2 regions of the Mesorhizobium sp. M1050 genome follow, and region 2 is predicted to be linked to the other one. Evidence: predicted binding sites of a transcription regulator. Region 2 holds the regulator's gene; the other holds the start of a gene.
The links. Region 2 encodes PhoB, which activates phosphate uptake and scavenging genes when phosphate is short. Its sites were predicted from a motif close to TGTCATNNANCTGTCAT; they were not measured.

Region 1: a site for PhoB is predicted at 3,872-3,888, ahead of olsB (l-ornithine N(alpha)-acyltransferase). Genes of this name have one in related genera too.

Annotation. Positions count from the first base shown of each region.
Region 1 covers NZ_JAMYMV010000038.1:56,852-62,632, forward strand. The annotation lists gene NKH57_RS20430 (fatty acid desaturase) at 1-810, opposite strand, end outside; gene NKH57_RS20435 (hypothetical protein) at 997-1,197, opposite strand; gene grpE (nucleotide exchange factor GrpE) at 1,435-2,070, shown strand; gene NKH57_RS20445 (trimeric intracellular cation channel family protein) at 2,187-2,819, shown strand; gene olsB (l-ornithine N(alpha)-acyltransferase) at 2,933-3,808, opposite strand; gene NKH57_RS20455 (ATP-binding protein) at 3,990-5,781, opposite strand, start outside.
Region 2 covers NZ_JAMYMV010000046.1:14,653-20,433, forward strand. The annotation lists gene pstC (phosphate ABC transporter permease subunit PstC) at 1-279, shown strand, start outside; gene pstA (phosphate ABC transporter permease PstA) at 283-1,134, shown strand; gene pstB (phosphate ABC transporter ATP-binding protein PstB) at 1,131-1,934, shown strand; gene phoU (phosphate signaling complex protein PhoU) at 1,960-2,667, shown strand; gene phoB (phosphate regulon transcriptional regulator PhoB) at 2,687-3,376, shown strand; gene eglC (endo-1,3-1,4-beta-glycanase EglC) at 3,913-5,325, shown strand; gene NKH57_RS22695 (type I secretion system permease/ATPase) at 5,390-5,781, shown strand, end outside.

The DNA.
Region 1 (5,781 bases), on a different contig from region 2:
GTTCAGCACCGGCGGCAGATCGTAGTAGGATGAGCCATGCAGGGCGGCGTGCTGGAATTCCCAGTCGGCGTCCTTTGCCCATTCCGTTTCCTCGAATTGATGCTGGACGTAGAACAGCCAGATGCCCGCCGAACCGGCGAGGATGACGATCGGCAGATGGACCACCAGGAACGCGCCAGGGCCGACGAACCAGATGAGGAGGGCTGCAGCAATCGCGATGCCAAGATTGGTGGTCATCGACGACACCCAAGGCGTCAGGCCGCCTCGCATCATGCCGACAGGCAGCCTCTGCTCGAAGATGAACAGCCAGATCGGCCCGAGCCCGAACATCACCAGCGGGTGGCGATAGAGACGATAGGCAAGGCGGCCTCGCCATGACATCTGCCGGTATTCGGCAACGGTGAGCGTCCTGATGTCGCCCATGCCGCGTTCGTCAAGATTGCCGGCGGTGGCATGGTGCGTCGCGTGAGCGCGCCGCCAGCAGTCGTAGGGCGTCAGCGTCAGAATGCCGAGCGCGCGGCCGATCCAGTCGTCCGCATAGCGATTGGCAAAGAAGGAGCCGTGACCGCAATCGTGCTGGATCATGAAGATGCGCACCAGAAACCCGGCCGCGGGAAGGATCAGCATCAGACCCCACCAATGGCCATAGGCGTAGGACGCCGAGGACAGTCCCCAGAGAATGGCGAATGGAATGAGTGTGATGGCGAGTTCGACAGCGCTGCGCCGCCTGTCAGGCTTCTTGTAGCGAGCGAGAATTTTCAGCCAGGCGCGCTTGCTGTTAGCGACCGCCTCAGGGGAAATCATGTTCATCACGAAGCATAGGCGGGGTGCCTCCCCGCCGCAAGCAAAGATCACGCGAAATTACTGCGCGTAATTGTCGCGTGGCCTGTCGGTCGAGCAACCGCAGCTCACCCGCTTGATGGTTCTCCCTCCGAGTGGCGGGCTCTCAAGATCATTCGGGGACCCCGAGGTTTGCTGCTAAGATTGGCGGTCGCGTTACCGCCGGCGCCGGCCGACGTCACTTTTCTCCGCTCCATCGAGGCGGTCGAGCAGTTTTCTGAATCGGTCAGGGATATCGCCCTCGGTGCGGAAGGCGGGCAAGGTGCGCATAAAGCGGTTGACCGCCTCGGCGCCAAACTGGCGTCTGACCTCGGCGGCGAGCCGTTCCGTCTTTTCGGCCTTTTTGCGGGTCGTCATCTCAAAATCCTATGTCGGCTTCGAAACTCCTCCAGCAAGAGAATGGTTCCAGCATCACGCATTTGTGGCAAGCAATGCCAGCGCTTAGGGTAAAATTTGAATTAAGATCGAAATGTCATGGGTCATTGTGCGGGCTTGGCCGACGACGTCCACAATTGCTTACCCCTTGATTTTTGGCCGCCAAACCTCGATATCGGGCTCAAAATCCATATCATTCGAGATTGACGGGAAATGGCGATGAGCGACCAGGCAAAAGACGAACGCGCGCCCGATGAAGTCGAGGCGACCGAGGCCAATGCCGAGCGCACGGAAGGCAGCATCGACGGCGACTATGAAGCCCTTGTGCGGCTGCTGAAGGAAAATGAAGAATTGAAGGACCGCGCACTGCGCGTGGCGGCCGAAATGGAAAACCTGCGTCGACGCACGGCGCGCGACGTGCACGATGCGCGCACGTATGCGGTTGCGAATTTCGCCCGCGACATGCTGTCGGTCTCTGACAATCTGCGCCGTGCGCTGGACGCGATTCCGGCCGAGGCCAAGGCCTCGGGTGACGCCGGCTTCAAGGCGTTGATCGAAGGCGTCGACTTGACCGAGCGCGCCATGCTGTCGGCGCTGGAACGGCACGGGGTCAAGAAGCTCGCCCCTGAAGGCGAGAAGTTCGATCCCAATTTCCATCAGGCGATGTTTGAAGTGCCCAATCCGGATGTTCCGGCCAACACCGTGGTCCAGGTCGTGCAGCCGGGCTATTCGATCGGCGAGCGGGTTCTGCGCCCGGCCATGGTCGGCGTCGCCAAGGGCGGTCCGAAGTTTGCCGCCGCTGAAGCGCCGGTCGAGCCGGGACCGGTGAACGAGCAGGCTGAGAAAGACGCCTGAACGGACAAGCGAATAGGGAGTAGCGAGTAGCGAATAGGAAATACGCAAGAGTTGCTGCGCGGCTTCGTGCTATTCGCTACTCGCTATTCGCTACTCACTCTTTCATTGTTCGCTTCATGAACCCCATCGCGCTTCTCGACTATGCCGGTGTCGCCGTCTTCGCCGCGACCGGGGCACTTGCGGCTTCGCGCAAACAACTCGACATCATCGGTTTCCTGTTCCTGGCCAGCGTCACCGGGATAGGCGGCGGCACGCTTCGCGACGTCATCCTCAACCTGCCGGTTTTCTGGGTCGCCAACTCCAGCTATGTGCTGATCTGCGCCGTGGTTGCCGCGCTGGTCTTCTTCGGCGCGCATCGCGTCGAATCGCGCTGGAAATGGCTGCTCTGGCTCGACGCCATCGGGCTCGCCGCCTTTTCGGTGATGGGCGCCGCCAAGGGACTGGCGATTACCGGTTCGCCGGTCGTCTCCGTCATCACCGGCGTGCTCACAGCCACCTCCGGCGGCATTCTGCGCGATCTCCTGGCTGGCGAGCCATCGGTGCTGCTCAGGCCCGAAATCTACGTCACAGCAGCCCTTGCCGGTGCCGGCCTCTATACACTTGGCGATCTTGCCGGGCTGCCGCCGCTCACTTCGGACCTCGCCGGTTTTGCTGCGGCGTTCCTTGTGCGTGGCGGCGCGCTCAAATTCGGCTGGTCGTTTCCGTCCTACAAGAGCCGACCCGGCCGGCGCCCGGAAGATATTCCGTGAAGGAGCGAATAGCGAATAGGGAGTAGCGAATAGGGATAGCAGCCCGCAGGATTGCGGCGTAGTTCTCGCTATTCGCTATTCGCTATTCGCTATTCGCTATTCGCTATTCGCTATCACGCCGCGAAGCGCTGGGCTTCCCCGCCATAATAGTTGACGTAGCGGGCGCCGATTTCCTTGACCGGCATCACGACGAAGACGTCGACCGTCGAGAATTCGCGGTCGATGACGCAGCCATCGCCGATGCGGGCGCCAACGCGCAGGTAGCCCTTGACCAAGGGCGGCATCGCCGCGATCGCAGCCTTGGTGTTGACCGCCTCGATCGGCATCAGGTCCATCGAGCAGTAGCGCCCGGACACCGCGCGCACATCCCAGGCCGAATTCGTTCGGCAATGGTGGGCGAGGTAGGTGAGTGCCTCGGCATGCGCCGCCGGCACCGTGCCGTGGAAGGAAGCACAACCGGTCATCACACCGATTTCGTAGTGGTTGATGTAAGCCCAGATGCCTTGCCACAATGCCTCGATAGTGCGCTTTGAGCGGTATTCCGGCAAAACGCAGGAGCGGCCGAGTTCGAGAAAACGCTGGCCGGGGTGACGGGCGATGAGCTTGGTCAGCTCGAATTCACCTTCCGAATAGAACCCTCCGGCGGTGGCCGCGATTTCTTGCCGCAGCAGCCGATAGGTGCCGACGATGCGGCGATGTTCGGGGCCGGAAAGCGTGGTGTCCAAAACCAGCAGATGGTCGCAGAGCGGGTCGAACCGGTCGGCATCACGGCGGTCATGGGTCTGGAACAGGTCTTTTCTGGCGCCAAGTTCGTCGTAGAACACCCGGTAGCGCACTTCCTGCGCGGCCGCGATCTCGGCTTCGTTGCGAGCGAGTCGCACTTCGAGATTACCTATACGGCCCAGTGCTGCGCCCTTCATGACGCAATCGGCATTACGTCCGGCAAGCAGCGCGCTGCTGGCGTTCGGCCGAGTGTCACATTCCGGCATAACTGTATGCACGAGTGATTCTCCTTCGAGCCATCCCTCTTGGCACGGGGATACGGTGTAGGTGCAACAGGATTGTGACAGTACCGTGATGCGGCCTTGCGGGCAATACTTCGTCGGCTGGCGAATGCGATCAACCGACTGCGTTACCTGAGCGCGTGGCGCGGATTGGACGGTGAAAAACTCAGGCTGCGACGACCTGTCCCTCGACGGCATTGACCAACGCCTCAGGGTCGAGCGGCTTGGTGACAAAGCCGCTGGCGCCATGAGCCAACACCGCATGGCGGGTCTTTTCCTGGCTGTCGGCCGACAGTACCATGATCGGCACCGGCGACATTGCGGTTTCTTCCTCATGGCGGCGGATGGCGGCAATCGCGTCCAGTCCGTCCATGACCGGCATGTGCAGGTCCATCAGAACCACGTCGAAGCGGTGGTTGTGCCCGGCGCCCGTGACAGCCTCGACGGCGGCCTTGCCATTGCCGACCACTTTGACGCGATGCCCGGCTTTCAACAGCGTGGCGCGGGCCAGCATGGCGTTGATGTCATTGTCCTCGGCGATCAGCACCGACAGGCCCCTCTGTCGGTTGCTGACGGTGCGAAGTGTCGGCTCGCCACGCTTTTCCAGCTGCGGCTGGGTGAGGCTTGGGGCATGGCTGCTCAACAGCACCCGCAGAAGCGTTCCGCCACGCACCGGCCTGGCCAGGAAAGTTGCGTAGCCGCTGGCGCGGAACTCGCCGAGCATGCCGCGGTCGGTCGGCGCGATCAGCGTGATGGCCTCGCAGTGGGAAAAACCGCTCAAGCGCAGGCGCTTGAGCAGCCTTCCGTCGCTTTCTTCCATGGCCGCATCGACCAGAAGCGCATCGCAGCCGGCGGCGAAGGGTGCGGCCTGCGCGGCGGTGGTGGCGAGGTCGACCGCGCCGCCATTGGCGCGGATGGTGCGGGCGATGGCATCAGCCTCGACAGCGTTTTTCGAAAGGATCACCGCGCGCCTGCCCGAAAGCGCGTTTTGGCGGCCCTGCTGTGCCTCGGTGGCTGCTATCGCCGGGATCTCGAAGACGAACTCGGATCCCTGGCCGATCCGGCTGGACACCGAGATCGTGCCGCCCATGGCGGCCACTAGGCGTTTGGAGATGGCAAGGCCAAGACCGGCCCCGCCATGCGCACGCGTCGACGTGCCGTCGGCTTGCTCGAACTCCTCGAAAATGCGGTCCAGATCCTCATCGTGCAGGCCCGGACCGGTATCGGCGATGGTGAAGCAAATGCGGTCGGTGGTTTCGGTGCGCACACGCGCAACGCTCACCAACACGCCGCCGCTGTCGGTAAACTTGATGGCGTTGCCGATAAGGTTGAGCAGCACCTGCCTGACCCTGCCCGGATCGGCAGTGATCAACTGCGGCACGTCGGGTTCGACATAGCAGCCCAGCCCGATATCCTTGGCGAAGGCGCGCGCGGCCAGCAATTCGATGATGTTGTCGGCGATCTCGCGCACCGACATCGGCTGCGGCTCCGGGTCGAAGCGCCCGGCTTCGATCTTGGAGTAGTCGAGAAGATCCTCGATCAGGGCAAGCAATGCGCTGGCTGAGGTCGAGACGGCGCCGACATAGGTCTGCTGCTCCGGCGACAGGCTGGTGTCCGCCAGCAGCCTGGCCATGCCCATGATGCCGTTCATCGGCGTGCGAATTTCATGGCTGACGGTGGCGAGGAAGCGCGATTTGGCCTGGCTGGCGTATTCGGCCCGTTCGCGTGCGGTGATCAGCGAGGATTCGGCGCGTTTGCGGGCGGTGATGTCGCGGGCGATGGCGCGATGCGAAACGGCGCCGCTGTCCTTGTCGCGCACCGATAGTTCGATCCACGAAAACCAACGCGGGCCGCTGGGCGTATTGATGGCGACATCGGTGGAACTCAGGCATTCATGATCGGAAAAGGCGGCATCAGGGACGATGCCGACCTCGATGCCGAGTTCCGCCAGGGTCTTG
Region 2 (5,781 bases):
GGCATCATGGGCGGCGTCATGCTCGGCCTTGGCCGCGCGCTGGGCGAAACCATGGCGGTCACCTTCGTCATCGGAAACGCGCACCGCATCTCAACCTCGCTGTTCGCGCCGGCAACGACGATCTCCGCGACCATCGCCAATGAGTTCACCGAAGCCGTCGGCGACCTCTACACCTCTTCGCTGGTGGCGCTCGGCCTGATCCTGTTCGTCATCACCTTCCTGATCCTTGCCATCGCCCGCTACATGCTGATGCGCATCGACGCCCGCACCGGAGCCTGACCGATGTCGACAGCCACATCGCTTCACCAGAGCCGCAAGAGGAAGAATGCCGTGATGATGACGCTGTGTGTCACCGCGGCGGGCATCGGACTTGCCTGGCTGGCGCTCATCCTCGGCGCGCTGGTCTACAAGGGCGCGGCCGGCCTGTCCCTTGACGTCTTCACGCAGATGACGCCGCCTCCCGGCGACGCCGGCGGCCTGCTCAACGCCATCTATGGCAGCGTGGTCATGACGATCATCGCCGTCATCGTCGGTACGCCGATCGGAGTGCTGGCCGGCACTTACATGGCCGAATACGGTCGCTTTTCCAGGCTGACCACCGTGGTGCGCTTCATCAACGACATCCTGCTGTCGGCGCCGTCGATCATCATCGGCCTGTTCGTCTACGAACTTATGGTGCGGCCGATGGGGCATTTCTCGGCAATCGCCGGTGCTGTCGCGCTCGCCATCCTCGTCATTCCGGTGGTGGTACGCACCACCGAAGACATGCTCAATTTGGTGCCGAACGCCTTGCGCGAAGCCGGCACCGCGATCGGCGCACCGCGCTGGGTGGTCATCAAGTCGGTCGCCTACCGCGCCGCGCTATCGGGCATTGTCACCGGCATATTGCTGTCGATCGCCCGTATCTCCGGCGAGACGGCACCACTGCTCTTCACGGCGCTCAACAACCAGTTCTGGTCGAGCAATCTCAACGCGCCGATGGCCAGCCTGCCTGTCACCATCTTCCAGTTCGCTCTCAGCCCCTACGAGGAATGGCAGCAACTGGCCTGGACCGGCGCACTCATCATCACATTGACGGTTCTTGCGCTCAGCATCGTTGCGCGCAGCCTGACCGGACGCAGAGAGGACAAATGAGCCAGATGTTGTCTCCAGACATGACGATCGCCGCCGAGGCCACCGCCAAGGCCAAGATCGAGGTCAAGAACCTCAACTTCTACTACGGCCAGTCGAAGGCGCTGAAGGACATTACGCTGTCCTTGCCGGAGCGCAGCGTCACCGCCTTCATCGGGCCTTCGGGCTGCGGGAAGTCGACGCTGCTGCGCGTCTTCAACCGCATCTACGAGCTCTATCCCAAGCAGACGGCCGAAGGTCAGGTGCTGCTCGACGGCCAGAACGTTCTCGACCGCTCGCAGGACCTCAACCTGCTGCGCACCAAGATCGGCATGGTGTTCCAGAAGCCGACGCCATTTCCGATGTCGATCTATGAAAACATCGCGTTCGGCATCAGGCTCTACGAGAAGCTGAGCAAGTCGGAGATGGACGGCCGCGTCGAGCAGGCGCTGAAGCGCGCGGCACTCTGGACCGAGGTCAAGGACAAGCTCGACGCCAGCGGCCTCAGCCTCTCCGGCGGCCAGCAGCAGCGGCTCTGCATCGCCCGCACCGTGGCGGTGAAGCCGGAAGTCATCCTGCTCGACGAGCCCGCCTCGGCGCTCGACCCGCTGTCGACCGCCAAGATCGAGGAACTGATCGACGAGTTGCAAGCCGACTACACGATCGTCATCGTCACCCACAACATGCAGCAGGCGGCGCGCGTATCGAAGCAGACGGCCTTCATGTATCTGGGCGAGCTGGTCGAGTTCGACCGCACCGAGAAGATCTTCACGTCGCCCCGCGAGAAGCGCACGCAGGACTACATCACCGGCCGCTTCGGCTGAGCTCAGGCATACGAGGAACAGGATCATGAGCGAACACACAGTCGCTTCTTTCGACGAGGATCTCGGTCAGATCAGCAAGCTCATCAGCGACATGGGCGATCTCGCCAGCTCGATGGTCGGCGGTGCGACCAAGGCGCTCTTGAATTCCGACAACGCCTTGGCACAGCGCGTCGTCTCCGATGATGCGATCATGGACGCGCGCCAGCGCGAGCTCGACGACCGCGCAATCACGCTGATCGCCAAGCGGCAGCCGATGGCCGATGATCTGCGCCATGTCGTCGGTTCTATCCGCATGGCCGGCGATCTCGAACGCATCGGCGACCTTGCCAAGAACATCGCCAAGCGTGTCGGCACTGTCGGCCTCAGCGTCACGCCGCGCGACCTTTCGCACTCGATCGATGGAATGGCACAACTGGTGCTGATCCAGGTGCAGGGCGTCATCGAGGAATATGCGGCGCGTGACGCCGCCGCGCTGGCGAAACTGCGTGCCGACGACGAACGCATCGACGTCAAATACACCTCCGTGTTCCGCGAGCTTCTCACCTATATGATGGAAGACCCGCGCAACATCACCGCGTGCACGCATCTTTTGTTCTGCGCCAAGAACCTCGAGCGCATCGGCGACCATGTCACCAACATCGCGGAAAATGCCTATTATGTTTTGACCGGCACGCAGCTGCCGGCCAATCGTCCGAAACAGGACGAGACGACAATGTCCGCGCCCGCGGCATGACGACAGGGGTAACCAGCCGATGATCGCGCCACGCATCATGGTGGTGGAGGACGAGGAGCCGCTAGGCGTGCTGCTCCGTTACAATCTGGAGTCCGAGGGCTATCAGGTCGAGGTCGTGACGCGCGGCGACGAGGCCGAGATCCGGCTGCAGGAGAACGTGCCCGACCTTCTGGTGCTCGACTGGATGGTGCCGGCGGTCTCCGGCATCGAACTCTGCCGGCGCCTGCGAATGCGTCCCGAGACCGAGCGGCTGCCGATCATCATGCTGACCGCGCGCGGCGAGGAGAGCGATCGCGTGCGGGGCCTCTCGACCGGCGCCGACGATTATCTGGTCAAGCCGTTTTCGACACCGGAGTTCATGGCCAGGGTCAAGGCGCTGCTGCGCCGTGCCAAGCCGGAACTGCTGTCCAGCGTGCTGAAGGTCGGCGACATCGTGCTCGATCGAGAATCGCACCGGGTCTATCGCAAGAAGAGCGAGATCCGGCTCGGGCCGACCGAATTCCGCCTGCTCGAATTCATGATGCGCCATCCCGGCCGCGTGTTCTCGCGCAGCCAGCTGCTCGACAACGTCTGGGGCGAAACGATCTACATCGACGAACGCACGGTGGACGTGCATGTCGGGCGGCTGCGCAAAGCCGTCAACAACGGCCGCATGCCCGACGTCATCCGCACCATTCGGGGCGCAGGCTACTCGATCAGGGAAGACTAGCCGATAGATCGGAACCAAGGTTCAAACTTGATCAGCAGGTGGTCGCCAATGGCCACGCGATCCAGACATTCAAGCAGGCGGGATCGAAGTTTTAACTGCCCTTCGCGGTCGCGGGCTCGGCGCGTACCTTGACTGGCTGGCGATTGCCCTCCGATCTCCCAATTCGCTTTTCTGCCAGGCTGGCCGCAGGAAGCACGGCCCGTGACACGCTTTAGTTGGTCACATTGCTATCTTGCCCGCAGAACTCCGATCAAAGTCACGCGCATCAAGAAACAATTTGAACTAATATGGCTATGTGCCCGCTAGAGGATGTGGTTTCGCATAAATGCGCAATTTTATTAAAAATTTTATCCGACTAAGAGCGAGTTTCCCTCTTCTTTATTGATTGTATGTGCTCCGAATAGTCAATACGATCTTGGATCTGATGACGATTCCGCGGGAACGATCTCGTTCTTTGCAACGTTGCTTTGAAAGCGGTCGCCGGACCCTGCGCCGAATGATTTGACCAGGTCGGACACTAAGAGGAAGGATTTCTGATGAGCACGGTCTTAAACGCCAAAGGTATTCCTCTTCCCTACACCGGCGCGTCCAGTCATTGGTTCTCGGCAACCGGAGCCGGGGCCGAACTGCATGGCACCTCAGGCAACGACTCCTTCTGGGGAGACACCGGCGTCAATGTCACGATGTACGGTGGCGCCGGCGACGACTATTATCATCTCTATTCCACCAACAATAAGGCGGTCGAAGATCCCGGGGCAGGGATCGACACGATCGACACCTGGATGAGCTACAAGCTCCCCGACAATTTCGAGAACCTGGTCGTTACCGGCGCCAATCGATATGCGTTCGGAAATGCGTTGGACAACATCATCAAGGGCGGGTCGGGTCATCAGACGCTGGATGGCGGCAAGGGAAATGATGTCCTGATCGGCGGTGACGGCGCCGACACTTTCGCCATCTCCAAAGGAAATGGAAGCGATCTTATCTTCGATTTCGGTGCGACCGATGTGGTGCGCCTTAACGGCTATGACTTCACTTCGTTCGATGCCGTCCGTTCGCAGATGGTTCAGGTGGAATCGAACGTGACGCTGAACGTCGGATCTGACGAGATCCTGGTGTTCAAGAATACGACTATCGACAAGTTGCAGCCGACCCAGTTCGAACTGCCGATAGACAAGTCCGGAATGACGCTGTCCTTCTCCGACGAATTCAACACGCTGAGCCTTCGGGACGGGCAGGACGGCACCTGGAATTCCAATTTCTCGTGGGGAGCGCCGAACGGCAGCACATTGAGCAGCAATGGCGAGTTGCAATGGTATATCGACGCCAATTACGGCCCGACGAGTTCCGTCCACCCGTTCAGCGTTGAAAACGGCGTCCTCACCATCACCGCCGCGCAGGCGCCGGAGGACATCAAGCCTCTGATTAACAACTACGAATACACCTCGGGGATACTGACGACCCACGACACCTTCGCGCAAACCTACGGCTATTTCGAAATGCGGGCGGACCTGCCCGAAACGGCCGGAGCCTGGCCGGCCTTCTGGCTGCTTCCGGAAGACGGATCGTGGCCGCCGGAGCTGGACGTCGTCGAAACGCGCGGTCAGGATCCGAACACGCTTTTCATGACAGCGCACACCAATGAGACGGGAGAGCACACGAAGGTTTCGTCCACCGTGAACGTTGCGGACACTGACGGTTTCCACACCTATGGCCTGCTCTGGACAAAGGATGAGCTTGTCTGGACCTATGACGGTGTGAAGGTCGCCCAAGCGGCGACGCCGTCCGACATGCACGACCCCATGTACATACTGGCCAATCTCGCGGTGGGCGGCATTGCCGGCCAGCCTCCTGACCATCTGGCTACTCCAGCGGAGATGAAAATCGACTATATCCACGCCTATACGCTGGACCAACCCTTGGACATGGCAAGCGACCACTCGGTCTAAGCGGCGGCTTCATGTTTGAGGCCATTAGCCGTCAGGGAGCGCGGGGATGATTGGAGAGTCCAGTTTGCAGGCAGTTTTCAGGCGCGCCATCGCCGATGTCGGTGCTTTCTCGTTCCTCATCAACATCCTGCTGTTGGTGATCCCCCTCTATCTCTTGCAAGTCTATGACCGCGTCCTGCCTTCCTACAGCGTCGAGACGCTGTTCTACCTGTCGGCTATCGCGGTTCTCGCGCTCGCCTTTCTCGGTCTCCTCGATGCGGTCCGCTCCATCTACACGCAGCGCGTTGCAGCCACTGTCGACGACAGACTGGGTGCGAGGACATTCGCCGTCTCGCTTGAAGCCAAGTACGCCGGCGGCGCAGCCATGTCTCCACTGCGCGACCTTGCCTCGATATGCGCCTTCATCAGGTCACGCAGTGTGGCGGTCTTGTTTGACCTGCCGTTTGCTCCCTTCTT